Regions from separate parts of the Venatoribacter cucullus genome, predicted to be linked through region 1. Evidence: predicted binding sites of a transcription regulator. Region 1 holds the regulator's gene; each other region holds the start of a gene.
The links. Region 1 encodes sigma-54, which starts transcription at its own class of promoters, with help from an activator protein. Its sites were predicted from a motif close to TGGCACNNNNNTTGCTNT; they were not measured.

Region 1 (4,967 bases):
CTTTTTCGCTGTGTTGCGCCATTGCTCAGGTCCGGAAATTAAGGGGCAGTGGTTCGGATTTTAGCGGTAACGGCCGTCCGGCACCACGAAAGAACCTGAAGAATCTGGTTCAGTGGGTTGTTTTTTATGGCATCAGGCCAACTTTGTCGCCCTACTGGCGTTCATCAGAGGGTTATTCGTCTTCGTCGAAACGGCGGGCAAACAGATCGGTCAGGGCGGCGAGGGCTGCATCGGCGTCATCACCGCTGATTTCCACCTGCAAGGTGGTGCCCTGACTGGCCGCCAGCATCATCACCGACATGATGTTTTTGCCATCGGCCATCTGGCTGCTGCTGCCTAAACGGATGCTGCTGGCAAACTGGCTGGCGGTGCCGGCCAGTTTGGCGGCGGCACGGGCGTGCAGGCCACGCTTGTTGATAATGAGCAGTTCCGTGCGAATCATCATGGCTTCCTCAGTGCACGCCGTTCAGTTCACGGTGGCGAACCTGCACCTGTGGATATTGCTGGCTGAACAGCGCGCCCAGCTGCTCGGCCAGATAGACCGAGCGATGCTGGCCGCCGGTGCAGCCGATGGCGATGGTCAGGTAACTGCGGTTGGCTTCAATAAAACTGGGCAGCCAGCGGGTAATAAACGAGGTGATGTCACTTTCCATGGCCAGCACCTGGGGTTCATTCTGCAGAAAACCGATGATTTCCTGGTCGCGGCCGGTGAAGCGGCGTAACGCCGGGTCCCAGTAGGGGTTGGGCAGGTTGCGCACATCGAATACATAATCGGCATCAATCGGGACGCCGTGTTTGAAACCAAAAGACTCAAACAGAATGGCAATGTCGCTGCCGGATTTTCCCGCGACCCGCAGTTTAATCTGGCTGCGCAGCTCGTGTACCGACATGCTGGTGGTATCCAGTGTCAGGTCGGCCAGGTCGGCAATCGGGTGCAGCAGCTGTTTTTCCTGCCGGATGGCTTCGGCCAGAGATACGTCCGGGCCGGTGAGCGGGTGTTTGCGCCGGGTGGCGCTGAAGCGCTGCAGCAGCACTTCTTCGCTGGCATCCAGATACACCACATCGAGCTGGTATTCCTCACTGGGCAATTCGTGCAGGACATCGTCGATGCGGTCGAAAGCATGGGGCAGGTTGCGGGCATCAATGCTTACCGCCACCCGTGACAGTTTTTCTTCCCCTTCCGTCTGATGCACCAGTGCCGGCAGCAAGGCCACCGGCAGGTTGTCAATGCAATAGAAACCGAGGTCTTCCAACACGTGCAGGGCGCTGGATTTTCCTGAGCCGGAACGGCCGCTGATAATGACCAGACGCATATTGCTCCTTATGCCTGCTCAGGCTTCCGTGTGCAGTGCCCGTTGGTACAGGCGGCCGGCATCCGGTGCGTTACGCAACGCTTCCCGGTAGTCTGGCTCGGTGAAATTACGCGCCAGCATGGCCAGCACCTGCAGGTGCTCGTCGTTGGCTTCTTCCGGTACGAACAGGGCAAACACCAGGTCGACCGGCCGCCGGTCAACGGCGTCATAGTCAATGGCTTCGCTCAGGCGCAGCAGTACGCCAAAAGGATGCTGACACTGTGGCAGGCGGCAATGGGGAATGGCAATGCCCTCCCCGATGCCGGTGCTGCCCAGCCGTTCACGGCCCAGTAAGCGCTCGTAAATATCGTCGGCGGAACTGTCCGGTGTCAGGTCGGCGACAAAACCGGCCAGATATTCCAGTAACTTTTTCTTACTGGAAACCGGGGCGTCAAATAACGTACGTTCCGGGGTCAGAATATCCCCGATGCTGATGGCCATGGCTCAGTTGTGACCGTGCTGACGGTCCACCAGTTTTTCTTTGTGTTTTAACACCTGGCGGTCGAGTTTGTCGGTCATCTGGTCGATGGCGGCGTACATATCGTCATGTTCAGCGCTGGCGTGCAGGTCGGCACCGGCAACGTGGATGGTGGCTTCCGCAGTCATGCGTTCTTTCACTACGGTCAGGGTCACCTGGCCGTTGGTGATGTTGTCGAAATGACGGCTCAGGCGTGACATTTTTTCTTCCACATAGCTTTGCAGCGCTTCGGTAATTTCGATGTGGTGGCCGCTGAGGTTGATTTTCATATCCAGACTCCTTGGTTTTTATGCTGGTAAGTTAAAACAGTTTTAAATCAGTTGTTTGCGTTCGTTCGACGGCGGAATAAGCATGGCTTCACGGTACTTGGCAACGGTACGGCGTGCAACCTGAATCCCCTTGTCGGCCAGCAAGGCAGCCAGTTTGCTGTCACTTAATGGTTTGCGGGCATTTTCATCGGCAATCAGTTTTTTGATCATGGCACGGATGGCGGTGGAGGAACATTCGCCACCGCTGTCGGTACTGACGTGGCTGGAGAAAAAGTATTTCAGCTCGAAAATACCGCGCGGGGTGTGCATGTATTTTTGCGTGGTGACCCGCGAAATGGTTGATTCGTGCATGCCCACCGCTTCGGCAATATCGTGCAGTACCAGCGGTTTCATGGCTTCTTCACCCTGCTCGAAAAAGTCGATCTGGTATTCGACAATTTTGGTCGCCACTTTCAGCAGGGTTTCGTTGCGGCTTTGCAGGCTTTTGATAAACCAGCGCGCTTCCTGCAGGTTGTCGCGCAGAAAGGCGTTATCGGTGCTGTTGTCGGAGCGGCGGATAAGGGCGGCGTAATCGGCGTTGACGCGCAGCTTGGGGGCAATGTCGGGGTTCAGTTCCACCCGCCATTCGTCGCGGATATTACGCACGATCACATCGGGAATAACGTATTCGGCCTGTTCGGAACTGATCCCGGAGCCGGGCTTGGGGTTCAGCTCTTTGATTAACCGCAGCACGGCTTTCAGATCATCTTCGCGCAGTTTGGTTTTGCGCATCAGGGTCGGGTAGTCGCGGTTGCCCAGCAGCTCAATATGTTCGCTGATCACCAGCCGGGTTTCCGCCAGCCAGGGGGTGTCGGCCGGCATCTGGTGCAGTTGCAGCAGCAGGCATTCGCGCAGGTCGCGGCCAAATACCCCGGCCGGGTCAAATTGTTGCAGGCGGTGCAGCACGGCCATCACTTCGTCTTCTTCGACGTTCAGCTCCGGGTCCATGCTTTCCAGCACATCCTCAACCGTGGTGTGCAGGTAGCCGTCATCATCGACGCCGTCGATCAGCATCAGGGCGATATCGCGGTCGGTATCGGACATCGGGGTCAGGTTCAGCTGCCACAGCAGGTGGTCCTGCAGGCTGTCGGTGCTGGCGTGACGGGCGTCGTAGTCAAAGTCGTCGTCGATGGCGCCGCTGTTGCCGGAGGCCACGCCGGCGGTGGTCTGGTAGGTATCTTCCCACTGGCTGTCGACCGGCAGGTCATCCGGAATCTGTTCCTGTGACCATTGTTCGTCCAGTTCCGGGGTGTCAGCGCCATCGTCATGGTCGTGGCTGCTGACTTCGGTGCTGATGTCGGCGGTCGCCGGCAAGGATAAATCGTTGAGGCCGTCGTGTTCGTTTTCTTCCACTTCCAGCATGGGGTTGGAATCAAGCGCTTCCTGAATTTCCTGTTGCAGATCGAGGGTCGACAATTGCAGCAGGCGGATGGCTTGCTGTAATTGCGGGGTCATCGTGAGTTGCTGACCCATCTTTAACTGCAGGGAGGCTTTCATAGGGCTTCAGTATTCACTCAAAACGGCATTAATGTTGCATTATACGCCAAGGGCCCGGTCTGGCTATCCTTGACAAACCACGTCAGTTACTGGCTCACAGGCGGAAATCTTCTCCGAGATACTGTTTACGCACCTGTTCGTTGGCCAATACCTGCTCAGCGGTACCTTCGGCAATAATATGGCCGCCGCCGACGATATAGGCTTTTTCACAGATGGCCAGTGTTTCCCGCACATTGTGGTCAGTAATCAGTACGCCGATGCCGCGCGCTTTCAGCTGGCGGATAATATCCATGATGTCGGCAACGGAGATGGGGTCAACCCCGGCGAAAGGCTCATCGAGCAGAATAAAGGAGGGTTCGGCCGCCAGCGCGCGGGCAATTTCCACCCGCCGCCGTTCGCCACCGGACAGCGCCATGCCTTTGCTGTCACGGATATGCTGAATATGAAACTCATCCAGCAGGCTTTCCAGCTTGGCCTGTTTACCGGCTTTATCGAGGTCTTTGCGGGTTTCCAGAATGGCCATAATGTTATCGGCCACGCTCAGCTTGCGGAAAATAGAGGCTTCCTGCGGCAGGTAACCAATGCCTTTTTTGGCTCGTCCGTGCATGGGCAGGTGGCTAATGTCTTCATCGTCGATGCGCACACGGCCGTTATCCGCCTGCACCAGATTCACAATCATATAGAAACAGGTGGTTTTGCCGGCACCATTGGGGCCGAGCAGGCCGACAATCTGGCCGCTGTTCACCGACATGGAGACGTCTTTAACGATCTGGCGGTTGCCGTAGCTTTTTGCCAGCGATTCGGCGTGCAGGGTTTTCATGGCTGGGTCTCCGCCGGAACCGGTGCATCCGGAACGGTTACTGCCGGAGCGGGCGCTGTGGCCGGCTCAGCGGTTTTGGGCTGGAAGATCACTTTGATCCGGGCCGGTTTTTCCCCAGCGTCGGCTGGCTGGCCAGCGGAGATGACTTCGGTGTTCATATCGTAGCGGATACGCTCACCGGTAATTTCGTTGCTGTCCTGCCGCAGTACGGCATTGCCGATCAGGATGGCTTCCTGATTGGCGGCCAGATAGTCGATGCGTTGCGCGTGCGCATGGGTCAGCGGTGAGCCGGGGTTGATCTGCTGCTGATAACGGGCCGGCTGGCCTTCGGCGGTGGCTTTTTCCATCCGGCCTTCGGTGCTGACCACTGTCAGGCGGTCAGACTCAATACGCAGGGTGCCCTGCGTCAGGAGGACATCGCCCTGATAGATCACGACTCCGGCCTGACGGTCAATTTCGGCGCGGTCGGAAACAATCACCACTTCCTGGTTGAAGTCTTCCGGCAGTGCGGA
Region 2 (4,967 bases), 1.1 Mb from region 1:
GGCCGGAAGCAATGGCAATGCGCTTAATACCCGGAATTTTGCGCGCCGCACGGTACAGTTCGGTGGTGTGCTTGTGGCTGGTTTCCAGGTTTTTACAGATGCCCGGAAACACGCACGACAACCGCCGGCAGCTGCGCAGAATGGTGTCACTCTTACAGCGCAGGAAATACATATTGGCGGTCGGGCCGCCCAAATCGGAAATTGTGCCGGTAAAGCCCGGTACTTTATCGCGGATGTCTTCAATTTCGTTGAGGATGGATTCCTGCGAACGGTTCTGAATAATCCGGCCTTCGTGCTCGGTAATGGAACAGAAGGTACAGCCGCCGAAACAGCCGCGCATAATATTCACCGAAAAACGGATCATATCGTAGGCGGGAATTTTGGCATCGCCGTAGCTTGGGTGCGGTACGCGCTGATAAAACAGGCCAAATACCGAATCCATTTCGTCGGTTTCCAGCGGAATCGGTGGCGGGTTTACCCACACTTCTTTGGTGCCGTGTTTCTGAATTAACGGCCGCGCGTTATAGGGGTTGGATTCCTGGTGCAGAATGCGCGAGGCATGAGCATACAGGGCGCTGTCGTTGCGCACTTTTTCAAACGACGGCAGGCGGATAACGGTTTTGCTTTCGTCGTGGTCGATTTTGCGTTGCAGCGGCAGCGGAATAATTTTTACCGGCATCACGTCATCGGCTTCGCCAGCATCGTTATTGGTGCTGCAGCTCATGCTGGCGGTATCTTTCATCTCATAGGGGTTGGGAATTTCATCCAGCCGCCCCGGCCAGTCGATGCGGGTGGAGTCAATTTCCGTCCAGCCTTCCGGGGTGGCGTCACGCACAATGGTGGTGCCGCGCAGGTCTTTTAACTCGTCCAGGGTTTTACCAGCGGCCAGCGCGTGGGTCAGTTCTACCAAGGCCCGCTCGGCGTTGCCGTACAACAGAACATCGGCGCCGGAATCAATAATCACCGAGCGGCGCAGCTGGTTGCTCCAGTAATCGTACTGGGCAATACGGCGCAGGCTGGCTTCAATACCACCAATGACAATGGGCACGTCTTTGTACACTTCGCGGCATTTTTGCGAATACACAATTACGGCGCGGTCGGGGCGCTTGCCCGGCTCGCCGTTCGGCGTGTAGGCGTCGTCGCTGCGCACTTTCAGGTCGGCGGTGTATTTGTTGATCAGCGAGTCCATGTTGCCAGCGGTCACGCCGAAATACAGGTTCGGCTTGCCCAGCTTTTTAAACTCTTCAGGGTTGTTCCAGTCTGGCTGCGCAATAATGCCCACACGGAAGCCCTGCTTTTCCAGCAAGCGCCCCAGCACCGCCATGCCGAAGCTGGGGTGGTCTACATAGGCGTCGCCGGTAACAAGAATCACATCGCAGCTGTCCCAGCCCAGCTGTTCCATTTCCGCCCGCGACATGGGCAGAAACGGCGCCGTGCCGAAACACTCGGCCCAATAAGGGTAATAAGAAAACAGATGCGGAGCATCGGCTTGGCGTTGGGCGGGCTGGTTCATAAGGCTGTCTTCATCGCTGGTCGTGCAAGGGGGCCAGACGGAGGCAAAACCCGGCTGACCAAATTAGTCGGGCATTGTCCCAGAAACCGGGGTAAGGCAAAAGGGTTACCCACAATGGCATCGCGGTGGCACCACACTGGTGCAACGAATGACAGTCATGGCCGCAAATAAGGCACGTTTACCGCCGCACCTGCCCGTCTTTTTCCGGCCAACAGCGGCTGCTCGCCGTAATAACGGGGCTTTTTCGCCTGCTGGCAAAAACTGGCACAACTTTGGCAATACCCCAGTGACAAGACCGGAGATTCCACTCAGGCACCTTTCAGTCAGCAACCAATGCCGGTTGCTGACACGGCAATGAAGCCCACGTCAGTTCCTTCACCGGAGCTGACTGTGGGTTTTTTTATGCCCCGGTGCCGGAACCTATTCAGTAACGCCAGGAGAGCCACCATGAGCCAAGACAACCACGCCAACCTCAGTCGCCGTACGCTGTTAAAAGGCATGGCCGCCGCTGCCGGTACCAGCATGCTGCCGGCAATGCTGAGCGCCAGCCGTGTCCACGCCGGCAACGGCAAACCAGAAACCACCAAAGCCAAGCTGGGCTTTATTGCCTTAACCGATGCCGCGCCGTTGTTTGTGGCGCTGGAAAAGGGCTTGTTCGCTAAGCACGGCATGCCCGAAGTGGAAGTGCTGAAGCAATCGTCCTGGGGCACCACCCGCGACAACCTGGTGCTGGGCTCTGCCCGTGGCGGTATTGATGGCGGCCATATTCTTACCCCCATGCCCTACCTGATGACCGCCGGCATTAACAGCGAGCCGGTGGCCATGAGCATTCTGGCGCGGCTGAACCTGAACGGTCAGTGCATTTCGGTGGGCAACGAATACAAAGACCTGAACGTGGGCGTGGACACCAGCGAATTTGCCAAAGCACTGGCGGCCAAACGCGCCTCCGGTAAAGAAATCCGCGCCGCCATGACCTTCCCGGGCGGCACCCACGACTTATGGATACGCTACTGGCTGGCCGCTGGCGGCATCGACCCCGACCGCAATATCTCCACCATCGTGGTACCACCGGCGCAGATGGTGGCCAATATGAAAGTAGGCAGCATGGATACGTTCTGTGTGTGTGAACCCTGGAACCACCAGCTCATTAACCAGGGCATTGGCTACACCGCCAACACCACCGGCGAGCTGTGGAATGACCACCCGGAAAAAGCCTTTGCCCTGCGTTCCGACTATGTGGCCGCCAACCCGAATGCTGCCAAAGCCCTGCTGATGGCCATTATGGAAGCGCAGATTTTCTGCGAGCAGCCGGAAAACAAAGAAGAAATCGCCGCCATCTGCGCCAAGCGCCGCTGGATCAACGCCCCGGTGAACGACATCGTGGATCGTATGAAAGGCAACTTTGATTACGGCACCGGCAAAGTCATTAACAACCACCCGCAGCAGATGCGTTACTGGAGCCATCAGGCGTCTTACCCCTTCCAGAGCCACGACCTGTGGTTCCTGGTGGAAAACCAGCGCTGGGGCACCATTCCGCTGGATTACGACCTGCACGCCTTAATTGCCAAGGTGAACCGCGAAGATATCTGGCGTGATGCCGCCGCCACGCTGGGCATTGATAAAGCGGATATTCCCGCCGGCGTAACCCGTGGCAAAGAACGCTTTTTCGATGGCGTGGAATTTGACCCCGCCAACCCGCAGGCCTACCTGCAACAACTGAAGATCCGCCGCGTATAACGCTGCTGAGGAGACTGACGATGACTTCAAGAACCCTCGCTCTGCCGGGCCTGAACGGCAACGGCAAACTGGCGGCACAACTGCGCCGCAGCGGCCACTGGCTGCTTAACCATGCCCTGCCACCGCTGCTCACACTGGTGGTACTGGTCGGCTTCTGGGAACTGCTGTGTTCCCGCCCCGGTGTCAGCCTGCCGGCTCCGTCGCAGGTGGTTGCCGATACCTGGGAGCTGATTATTGAACCCTTTTACGACAACGGCGGTAACGACAAAGGCATGGGCTGGCAGATTCTCGCCAGCCTGGAACGGGTGGCCTATGGCTACGCGCTGGCGGTCATTGCCGGCATCGGTTTAGGCGTACTGGTGGGCAGTTCCGAATGGGCCATGCGCGGCCTCGACCCGATTTTTCAGGTGCTGCGTACCGTACCGCCACTGGCCTGGCTGCCGATTTCCCTGGCTGCTTTTCAGGCCAGTGCACCCTCGGCGATTTTCGTGATTTTTATCACCGCCATCTGGCCCATCATCATTAATACCTCGGTGGGTATCCGCAATATTCCGCAGGATTACCGCAACGTGGCGCAGGTATTACGCCTGAACCCGCTGGAGTTTTTCGTGCGCATTACCCTGCCCGCCGCTGCTCCCTACATTTTCTCGGGGTTGCGTATTGGGGTTGGCTTATCGTGGCTGGCCATTGTGGCGGCTGAAATGCTGATTGGTGGTGTCGGTATCGGCTTCTTTATCTGGGATGCCTGGAACGCCTCCCGTCTCAGCGACATCGTACTGGCACTGGTGATTGTGGGGTTGGTGGGCTTCGCCCTTGACCGCATGGTCGGTGCCATCGGCAATTTAATTACCCGCGGCACCAGTGCCTGAAGACCCACGGAACGAGGAAAAAACCATGACAACAGCCAACGAACGTTACCTGCAGGTTCAGCACGTTAATAAAGTATTTACCCGCGACAACGTCAGCAATCAGGTGCTGGCCGACGTGAATCTTACGGTAAAACGCGGCGAATACATTTCCATTATCGGCCACTCCGGTTGTGGTAAATCTACCCTGCTCAATATTGTTGCCGGTTTAAGCACCGCCACCGATGGCTACGTAATTCTGGACGGTAAAGAGGTGAACGAGCCCGGCCCCGACCGCAGCCTGGTATTTCAGAACCACTCGCTGCTGCCCTGGCTTACGGTGTACGAAAACGTCGCCCTGGCGGTGAATAAAGTGTGCAAACACAAAAACAAAAAAGAGCGTCACGAATGGATTCTGCACAACCTCAACCTCGTTGGTATGTCGCACGCCATTGAGCGCCGCCCCGGTGAAATTTCTGGTGGTATGAAACAGCGGGTGGGCATTGCCCGCGCCCTGGCCATGGAGCCGAAATTATTGCTGCTGGACGAGCCCTTCGGTGCCCTTGATGCCCTCACCCGCGCCCACCTGCAGGATGAAGTGATGCGGATTCAGGCCGAACTGAATAACACCGTGTTAATGATCACCCACGATGTGGACGAGGCGGTACTGCTGTCGGACAAAATCGTGATGATGACCAACGGTCCGAAAGCCACCATTGGTGAAATTCTTGAGATCGACCTGCCGCGCCCGCGCAGCCGCATTGAGCTGGCCAATGATCCGCAGTACAACCACTACCGTGGCGAAGTATTGCGTTTCCTGTACGAAAAACAGCAAAAAGTAAAACCCATTGCCAGTGTAAAAACGGCCGAAT
Region 3 (4,967 bases), 320 kb from region 1:
ATGGCGCGGGCGGTGGTGAAGTCGGGCTGGTCGAGGTTGAAAATAAGGCTGTCACCACGGCTGAAGGTGCTGGGGGCGGTTTGTTCCACCGTGGCGCCGTTGGGAATACGGCCGGCACTGGGGACGTTAACGGTAATGCTGGAGCCGTCGTTCCCCTGGGCGCCAAAACCACCCACCACCAGGTTGCCCTGGGCCACGGCGTACACGCCACCGTCGGCGCCTTTCAGCGGAGTAAATAATAATGCCCCGCCGCGCAGGCTTTTGGCGTTGCCTAACGAGGCCACGGTTACGTCAATGCGCTGGCCGGGTTTGGCAAAGGCCGGTAATTCTGCGGTTACCGATACAGCGGCAACGTTTTTCAGTTTCGGGTCGACACCGGGCGGCAGGGAGATGCCGAATTCGGTCATCATGTTGCGGAAGGTCTGGGTGGTGAAGGGGGCTTTGTCGCCGCTGCCATCGAGGCCAACCACCAGACCGTAACCCACCAGCTGGTTGGAACGCACACCGGCAATGCTGGTGATGTCTTTAATGCGTTCAGCCTGAGCCAGGGTGCTGCACAGCAGCGCGGTCAGCAGAATCAGTGTACGTTTCATGGCGGTTACTCCTTGCCGTTGTGGGTTCAGAACGGCCACCAGGGTGACATCAGTATACGGCTGAACCAGCCTTGTTTGGTGGCGTTATTCAGGCCGCCACGGCCACCGAAGGAAATGCGGGCATCGGCCACTTTGCTGGACATAACCGTGTTGTTGGGGCTGATGTCCTGCGGGCGGATAAGGCCGGCAATGCGGATGTATTCATCGCCTTCACTTAAGGTAAGCCAGCGTTCACCGCGAATGCGCAGAATGCCGTTGGGCATAATGTCGGACACGGTCACGCTGATCTGCCCCTGCAGGCTGTTGGAGCGGTCGGCCTCGCCTTTACCACTGAATTCCCGATCGGCGCTCAGCTGTGTATTCAGGCTCATGCCGTTCCAGCTGGGCACCGTACCCAGAATACTGCCGGGGTTAATGTTGGCGGTGGAGGATTTGTCGGCGGTGGTTTCAGCCGATTTGCTGGACTGGTAGGCCTCGTCAAAAATCACCGTAATAATATCGCCCACCCGCCGTGCCTGCTGGTCGGTGTACAGGCCAATACCGTAGCGGGCCTGAAACAATGAACCATTTTCCACCGGTGGCGGCTGCAGGCTTTGCGCCGATACCGGGGCAAAATCCGGATCGTCGGGAAACACGTCTTTTTCCAGCGGCACGCTGGTGCAGGCGGTTAAGGTCAGCAATGGCAACAACAGCAGCAATGCTTTCATATCAGCCTCCTCAGGTATTCTGCGTTAAGAACTGCAGCATCTGGTCGGCGGCAGACACCACCTTGGAGTTCATTTCGTAGGCGCGTTGCACGGTAATCATTTTCACCAGCTCTTCCACCACTTCGACGTTGGAGTTTTCCAGCGCGCCCTGCTCTACCGTGCCGTAGCCTTCTTCATTGGGCACACCGACCAGCGGCGCGCCACTGGAGGCGGTTTCGTAGAACAGGTTGCCGCCCACGGCCTGCAGGCCGGCGGGGTTAATAAAGTCGGCGGTTTCAATCTGGCCCAGCTCCTGTGGCGTGGGGTCACCGAACAGGGTGGCCTGCACAATGCCGTCTTTGCTGATGGTGAGCTGGTTGGTCTGTTCCGGAATGGTAATCTGCGGTTCCAGCGGGTAACCGTTAACGTTAACCACCACGCCTTCGTCGTTGATGTGAAAGGTGCCGTCGCGGGTGTAACCAATGGTGCCGTCGGGCATGGCAATCTGAAAGAAACCACGGCCGTTAATGGCCAGATCCAGCGGCTGATCGGTGACGTTCAGCGAGCCGGTGGTAAAAATCTTTTGCGTGCCGGCGGTACGCACACCGGTACCCAGCTGCAGGCCGGATGGCAGGCGGGTATCCGCCGAAGAATTGGCGCCCGGTTGCCGCTGTACCTGATACAGCAGGTCTTCAAACACCGCGCGGTCTTTTTTAAAGCCGGTGGTGGAGACGTTGGCCAGGTTGTTGGACACCGTGGTGAGGTTAAGGTCCTGGGCTTCCAGACCGGTTTTGCTGACCCAAAGTGCTGGCATCATAATTCAGGCTCCTTACTGGTTGCCCAGTATCTGGGTGGTGGCGGCGGTGTTTTCATCGACGCGCTTCATCAGTTTTACCTGCATTTCGTACTGACGGTTCAGGGCGATCATGCTGGTGAGTTCGGTAACAGCGTTAACGTTGCTGCCTTCCAGAAAGCCGTTCGCCAGGCTGACGCCCGGTTCCGGCAATGCTGGCGGGGTGTTGGGGTCGCGGAAGCGGAACAGGCCGTCTTCGCCTTTTTCCAGCTCGCGCACATCGGGGCGCACCAGTTTCAGCTGCACCGGCTCGGCCACGGCGGCCGGTACTTCACCAAACGGCTGAATGGTCACGATGCCGGCGCGGCTCACTTCAATGCTTTCGTATTCGGGAATCACCACCGGGCCGCCATCGCCGATTAACTGCAAACCCTGGCCGTTAATAAGCCGGCCGTCGGGAGCGACGCTTAAATCGCCGGCGCGGGTGTAGGCTTCTTCACCATCGGGGCCGACCACGGCAAACCAGCCGTCGCCTTCAATAGAAACATCCAGCATGCGGCCGGTTTCCATTAACGGGCCCTGGCGGAAGTCGCTGGCCGGACGTTCGGTCATGGCGTAGGCACGGGTGGGAAAATGTTCGCCGTAGACGCCTTGCGCGCGGCTTTGGGTGTAGTCGGCGCGGAAACCTGTGGTGCTGGCATTCGCCAGATTATTGGCGTGGGCACTTTGGCCAAGGGTGTTCTGTTTGGCACCCGACATGGCGATAAATAACGCACGATCCATAGTATTACCTTTGCTGTTCAGGCAGTGCTTACGCACCGGTTGAATAAAACAAAGCAGATACTATGCCAATTCTAATTAATTGTTATTTTTCAATGCGTTACAAAAAAATACGGCGTTCCATAAGAACGCCGTGGCGGAAAATCGGCAGCCTTTCCTACGCTTAGCGGAAAAGGCTTGCCGGCATCCTCAACCTTAGAGGTTAAGGATGGTCTGAGTCACCTGATCGGTGGTTTCAATGGTTTTGGCGCTGGCCTGATAGTTGCGCTGGGCAATAATCAGGCGCACCAGCTGCTCGGACAGTTCGACGTTGGAGTCTTCCAGGGCCGACGAGGTGATCTGACCAAACGAGGCGGTACGCGGCGAACCAATGGTGGCCACACCCGATTCAAAGGATTCACCCCAGGCGGTGTCGCCCAGCGGGGTCAGGCCTTCCGGATTACGGAAGTTGGCCAGTGCCACCTGGCCCAGGGTTTGCGCCTGACCGTTGGTGAAGCGGGCAAAGATAATGCCTTCCTGGTCCACTTCCAGGCCGGTTAAACGACCGGTGCTGTAACCGTTCTGGTTCACTTCGTTCACCGCAAAGGCGCTGCCGAACTGCGTGGTGCCCGCCAGATCAATCTGGAAGTTGGAGTTACTGGCCGGTTCGCTCAGCGGTAACCCCCCTTCCAGCACGTTTACTGAACCCAAGGCACCGCTGGGGTTGCCTTCGGCGTCACGCGGGTCCCAGTTGGTAATAAACATATCGCCGGTGGCTGTGGTATCCAGTGAGCCGTCCTGATTAAAGAACAGCTCAAAGCGGGCGCGGGTCGGCTCCAGGTTCTGCGGGAACGGCAGACTGGAATCCGGATCGCCCACATCATAGCCATCCACCTGAACGTACATGGCCCAGATGTTCTGTTCGTTCGGACGCGATGGATCCAGCGGCTCTTTCACGAAGTACTGAGTCATCACATGGGAATTACCCAGGCTGTCGTAGATTTTCATCGACGTTGAGTGGTTGTAGGTGTCCTGATCCAGCGGATCAAAGGCATTCAGGGTGAACGGAGTAAATTCTTCCGGAGTCAGCGCCCCGAAAATACCCGCTACCGCCGGCTGCGGATCGCTGAGGGTGTAACCTTCATTGAAGATAAAGGTCACAACACCGCCTACTGCCGCCGCGCGGTCAGCCGTGGCAGTGCCACCCAGCACTACCGGGCCGGTGTTAGCCGCACCCTGCACCACCAGCGAGTCGGTGACCACCGGGCTGCGCATCGCCAGTTTGATGTCACGGCCAATCTGGTTGGTAATAATCAGATCGCCATTATCGGCAATGCTGGCGCGGAAACCCGGTAAGGTGCTGCTGCGCAGGGCATTAATTTCATCGGCAATATCCGGCAGCGACGTAGAGTTCAGTTGCTGACCATTGACGGTAATGCGCATATCGTTGCTGGGGCTGTTAAAACTGGACAGCGGAATGGTCATGGTGGTTTCGGCCGACGCCGTTACACCAGGCTGCAGGTTAAACAGCGCGACAATTTCGTTCGCTTCACTGCGCTCCGGAATCAGAATGTCGGTTTCTTCACCATCCGGGTTGGTCAGGGTAACGCGCTGTTCCGGGTACAGGTTGTTAACGCCTTCAATACCGGTGGTCAGCAGGCTGCCGTCGGCCGGGTTGGCCTGCAGCAAACCATACAGCTGAGCTTCACTGATGTCGGGGCCAGAGGCACTGACGTTGGTGATTGAAATAAGGGAAGCTTCGCCTTCTTCGGTGGCCCGCAGTTCCAGCTTGTACTGTGGCGGTACGGTATTGGGAACAATTTCAACCGCCTGCGCCTGCACACCAATGTAGCCATCAGAATCCTGGCTGTTCAGCTGACGGTTAATGGCAGCGGCCAGTTGCTGCACCGAGCGGAATTCTTCATCCAGCGAAATCAGCACCGAGCCGCTGCGGTTTTCACTGTCGGGCGCCGGTACGGTGAGGTTAATGCGGAAGCTGTTGGAACGGTCAACCGGATCGGTGCCGTACACCGGGAACAGGTTGGCCGCATTCAGACCCAGCGCATCCAGTGCAAAGGCGGTGTTGGCGTTGGTCGAGTCGGCAATGGCAATGCGCTCACCGGAACCTGGTTTGGT
Region 4 (4,967 bases), 270 kb from region 1:
AGAAATCGCACCCACCGGATCATCGATTTTGACTTTATCCATCATCAGAATCGACAGGACTACCAGTAAACCACCACCAAAACCGATCAGGGTTGCTACCAGCGGCAGCGGAGTATCCGGGCTGGCAGTAATGGCAACCAGGCCAGCCAGAGCACCGTTCAGCGCCATGGTCAGATCCGCTTTGCGGAAGAACAGATAACCCAGCAGCAGAGCACCGATCAGACCACCGGCGGCAGCCGCGTTGGTGTTCAGGAATACCAGAGCTACAGAATGTGCATTGCCGATATCGCCGAGTTTCAGCACCGAACCACCGTTGAAACCGAACCAGCCCATCCACAGGATGAAGGTACCCAGAGTGGCCAGCGGCAGGTTAGCACCCGGGATGGCACGGATTTCACCGTTCGGGCCGTATTTGCCTTTACGGGCACCCAGCAGAATTACACCCGCCAAAGCCGCAGCAGCACCCGCCAGGTGAACGATGCCTGAACCGGCGAAGTCTTTGAAGCCCATATCGCCCAGATTGTACAGACCGAATACAGACTCACCGCCCCAGGTCCAGGAACCTTCCATCGGGTAAATAACAGCAGTCATCACCACCGCGAAGGCCAGGAAAGCCCACAGCTTCATCCGCTCAGCCACCGCGCCGGATACAATCGACATAGCGGTTGCTACGAATACCACCTGGAAGAAGAAGTCGGATGCACCGGAGTAGATAGAACCCCCCTGGAAACCGTCTTCACGGGCCGCAAATTCGCCCAGCACGGCTGCTGTATCCACTTCGGTAATACCCGACAGGAAGTAACCGCCGCCGTACATAATCTGATAACCGCACACCAGATACATGGTGCAGGCAATAGAAAAGAGAGCAACGTTTTTGGTAAGAATTTCAGTGGTGTTTTTAGAACGGACCAGGCCCGCTTCCAGCATGGCGAAACCTGCCGCCATCCACATTACTAACGCGCCACACACCAGAAAATAAAAGGTGTCCATGGCGTATTGAAGTTCATAGATATTGTTTTCCATGATAAGCCCCCCGCATAAGGCTCTGATTCATTCAAAAAGAAAAGATCGATCAGATCGCGTCTGCGCCGGTCTCGCCGGTACGGATACGGATAATCTGTTCCAGATTGGTAACAAAAATTTTGCCGTCGCCGATTTTGCCGGTGTTGGCCGCTTTGGTAATGGCTTCAATTACTTTGTCGGTGAGGTCATCAGAAACAGCCACATCGATTTTTACTTTGGGCAGAAAATCCACCACATATTCAGCACCACGATACAGTTCAGTGTGACCTTTCTGACGGCCGAAACCTTTCACTTCGGTCACTGTGATGCCCTGAACGCCGATTTCGGACAGTGCTTCACGCACATCGTCCAATTTGAACGGCTTAACCACAGCAGTAATGAGTTTCATAGAAAAACCCCTTTGTTAAATGCTTTAAAGTTGATTCACAGCCCGTGCGGGGGCACGGGCTATTGTAAGCGTTTTACAGTTCAATAGGCAGGCTGTAGCTCACCTGGAACAGGGCGCGTTGAGAAATATCGCCGTCTACAATCTTGCTGACACCAAAGGCAATGTTGTCGTTGTATTGGTAAGACAGATCAACGTGGGTGTACTCAGAGGCTGCATCAGCAGTCTGATTGCCGATAACAACACCAAACTTGTCATAGCCGTAAGAAAGCTTTGCATACAGGTAGTCTTCGCCGCCCATGGCATTTTTATCATCAGCAACAGGCACAGTCAGAGACAATCCCAACCCTGAAAAACCAACACTTGCGGTCAGCTCAACAAATTGGCCAAGATCGATTTTAGTGGTTGGGTATACATATCCCAGCACATTCACATCGTAGGAGAAGTCACCAGACTCACCACCAAAACCGAAATACACATTGTATTCATCACCAGCAGCGGTATCACCAGAAGTACCCCACACACCGGCGTAAGCACCGGAGTCATGTGCATAATCCAGAGCACCGGAAACAGCAGGAGTGCCTGACCCCATCAATAAGCCACGGAAGATGTAGTTATTGGCAACAGCAGCCGATGCCGACACTTCCGCCTGAACAGCCTGAACACCCACCAGACCTGCAGACATAACACCAGCCAGAGCGATTACTTGAGACAGTTTCTTCATGGTTCATTCCTTTATACAGTTAAGGATTTCTTTCGGTTAAACCCGTTTGGTGCGCACTGTTTTATTTCCGCGCTCACCACGTAACTGTCCTATAGCAGCCGCTGTGCCAACTTTTAAAAACAATCAGCCAGCCCGCATAAACACTGGCTTTAATAATTTAATTTCGGGATTTAAGACAGCGCAGCGGATCAAAAACGGACCACCAAAGAAATAAATGTGCACTTAAAGTGCATCGCTTTTTTCAGGCATGCACCAAAGCCGTGCAATTCTGCTGAGGGATTTGTCAGGGGTTCAGAAGAAGCGCCTAAACGGCTACCTGCATGCTAAGATCGCAGCCAGATTCACTGACTGAGACTCTTGACTATGATGAACCCGGAACAGATCCGCCAACGCATCCAGGACATGTTGCAACAAGGCCCGCTGGCCGGCTTGTCGGGTGAAATAAAACTGCTGCTGCAAAGCCAGCTGCAGGCGCTGCTGACCAGTGCGGATCTGGTCAGCCGGGAAGAGTTTGACGTGCAGAGTGAAGCGCTGCGCCGCACCCGGCAACGCCTGGAAGAGCTGGAAGCACGGCTGAGCGTACTGGAACAACAACAGCCGTAGCAGCCAGGTCAGACCGCTACCAGCGCATCCAGATGATTACGCACATGCAGCCAATGGGCGGCGGCATAGGCCTGTTTATCCAGCGCACCGTAAGCAAAGTGCGGCTTTAATGGCCCATCGTAACGCTGAAAATCCGCTAACGCCTGCAGCAACAGGTCACGCGCCTGCGTTACCGGCAGGCTGGCATCCAGTGCGGCGGCACCGGGAATGGCTTCGTTCAGATCATGGCGCATAGCACCCGCAGCACGGAATACGGTTGCTGCCGCGCGCCCGGCGGTATGCTGAAATAACGACGAAAAGGGCCGCGGATAACCATCCAGTGAATAACGCACACTCTGGGCGCAGTGCTGCAGCATCTGGCTCAGGTTCCAGCTGCCCGGATTCTGCAAACTCAAGGGTAAACGGGCTAATTCAGCCTGCAGGGCAGGCAGATCATAATGGCGCTGACGCGCAATAACGGCGGGCGCAGCCACCAGCGCCACGGGCAGCGCAGTGCCCAGCAGCAAAAATTGACGGCGGTTCATAAGTATCCTGTGGTGATGTTCTTATTGTAATAACGGTGGCCGTGAATAGGCCGGCTGACGATTGTTGGTATTCTGCTGTAAATAGTCCAGCCATTCCGGCATCGGTAACGCCTTCGACCATAACCAGCCCTGACCATCATCACAGCCCAGTAAACGCAGCTGCTGCAGGGTGTCTTCATCCTCCACGCCTTCCGCCACCACCTTCAGATCCAGGCTGTGGGCCATCTGAATCATGGCCCGCACCAGCGGTTTATCGCGGTCAGAGACACCCAGCGCCGACACAAAAGATTTATCAATTTTCAGCCGGCTGGCATTAAAGCGGCGCAAATACCCCAGGTTGGAATAACCGGTACCGAAATCATCGATGGCCAGCGTCACGCCCATAGCGTGCAGGCGGTCAAGCTGCTGCTGAATGCTGTTATCGTCACTGATCAGCAGCGACTCAGTCAGCTCCAGCTCCAGCAAGTGCGCCGGCAACCCGGTACGGCGCAAGATGGTTTCCACCAGCTCCGGCAGATTACCGCCCCGGAATTGCACCATGGAAATATTCACCGCTACGCCAACGTTGCCAAAGCCCTGGGTGCGCCAGTTCATACAATCGGTACAGGCCCGCTCCAGCACCCAGCGGCCGATTTCATGGATAATGCCACTGCTTTCTGCCAGCGGAATAAACTGATCCGGGTTAATAAATTGCCCGCCTTTCTGCGGCCAGCGCAACAAGGCTTCACAGCTGTGAATCCGGCCATCGCTCAGATCGTACTGGGGCTGGTAATAAAGGTGGAACTGCTCTTCTTTCAGGGCGTCCCGCATCAGCTTCAGCAGGTAAAATTTATCCACACTGATACGGTTAAGATCATCGTGGAAATAACTGAAGGTATTGCGCCCTTTTTCTTTGGCATCGTACATCGCCAGATCAGCCGAGCGACAGAGTTCAGCAAAGCTTTCACCGTGCTCCGGCGCCAGCGCAATACCCACCGAACCGGAAATATCAATATGCGTCTGCATAATAAAAAATGGCCGCGTGGCCGCTTCCAGTAATTGCTGTGCGCGCTGTTGTGCCTGCTGGGTAACCGGTTGTTTCCGGTCAGCCAGCACCAGCCATAAAAATTCATCACCACCAAAACGGCACAGCACTTCACCGGGCTGCTGTAATTCCTGCAACCGGGCCGATAATTCCTGCAGTAATAAATCGCCGGCCGCATGGCCAAGGGAGTCATTCACGGGCTTAAAATTGTCCAGATCCAGAAATAACAGCAACAGTGAGCGGTGTTGCTGTCTGGATTGTTCCAGCAATAAATCAAACTGCTGTTCGGCATAGCGACGGTTCGTTAAGCCGGTTAGCTGATCTTTATTGGCCAGCCGGGCAATCATCTGTTCGCGCTCGGTAACGCGCTGGTTTTCTTCGCGCAGCGAACCCATCAGGCGGCGCATATCCATCAACAGCAAATACACACTGAAGCCGGTCAGAATCAGAATAACGTTGGTAAAAATAAGGTGCGCCCAGGACAGCGGCGGAATCACCATAATGAAATGACCATTAATGGTCAGCACCGCCAGCAACGAACAATAAGCAACAATGGCGCTCAGCAGCGAGAAAAACAGCAACGGACTGCCCAGAATGGCGGCAAACACCAGCAACACCGGGTACCCCAGCACCGCCAGATCCCGCACACCGGCCGAGTGCCAGGCCAACGCCGACAGCATCACC

Region 2: the regulator sigma-54 is predicted to act here: its motif matches at 1,776-1,793, upstream of GJQ55_RS05845 (CmpA/NrtA family ABC transporter substrate-binding protein).
Region 3: the regulator sigma-54 is predicted to act here: its motif matches at 2,906-2,923, upstream of GJQ55_RS09770 (flagellar basal body rod protein FlgF).
Region 4: the regulator sigma-54 is predicted to act here: its motif matches at 2,224-2,241, upstream of GJQ55_RS12455 (TorF family putative porin).

The regions. Positions count from the first base shown of each region.
Region 1 covers NZ_CP046056.1:2,368,550-2,373,516, reverse strand. The annotation lists gene mgtE (magnesium transporter) at 1-22, opposite strand, end outside; gene GJQ55_RS11275 (HPr family phosphocarrier protein) at 173-445, opposite strand; gene rapZ (RNase adapter RapZ) at 453-1,313, opposite strand; gene GJQ55_RS11265 (PTS sugar transporter subunit IIA) at 1,332-1,793, opposite strand; gene hpf (ribosome hibernation-promoting factor, HPF/YfiA family) at 1,797-2,099, opposite strand; gene GJQ55_RS11255 (RNA polymerase factor sigma-54) at 2,142-3,635, opposite strand; gene lptB (LPS export ABC transporter ATP-binding protein) at 3,730-4,455, opposite strand; gene lptA (lipopolysaccharide transport periplasmic protein LptA) at 4,452-4,967, opposite strand, start outside.
Region 2 covers NZ_CP046056.1:1,220,814-1,225,780, reverse strand. The annotation lists gene GJQ55_RS05850 (YgiQ family radical SAM protein) at 1-1,513, opposite strand, end outside; gene GJQ55_RS05845 (CmpA/NrtA family ABC transporter substrate-binding protein) at 1,961-3,250, shown strand; gene ntrB (nitrate ABC transporter permease) at 3,271-4,119, shown strand; gene GJQ55_RS05835 (ABC transporter ATP-binding protein) at 4,145-4,967, shown strand, end outside.
Region 3 covers NZ_CP046056.1:2,052,791-2,057,757, forward strand. The annotation lists gene GJQ55_RS09755 (flagellar basal body P-ring protein FlgI) at 1-593, opposite strand, end outside; gene GJQ55_RS09760 (flagellar basal body L-ring protein FlgH) at 620-1,300, opposite strand; gene flgG (flagellar basal-body rod protein FlgG) at 1,311-2,096, opposite strand; gene GJQ55_RS09770 (flagellar basal body rod protein FlgF) at 2,109-2,855, opposite strand; gene GJQ55_RS09775 (flagellar hook-basal body complex protein) at 3,048-4,967, opposite strand, start outside.
Region 4 covers NZ_CP046056.1:2,638,296-2,643,262, forward strand. The annotation lists gene GJQ55_RS12445 (ammonium transporter) at 1-1,023, opposite strand, end outside; gene glnK (P-II family nitrogen regulator) at 1,073-1,411, opposite strand; gene GJQ55_RS12455 (TorF family putative porin) at 1,485-2,132, opposite strand; gene GJQ55_RS12460 (accessory factor UbiK family protein) at 2,496-2,735, shown strand; gene GJQ55_RS12465 (DUF1569 domain-containing protein) at 2,744-3,259, opposite strand; gene GJQ55_RS12470 (putative bifunctional diguanylate cyclase/phosphodiesterase) at 3,281-4,967, opposite strand, start outside.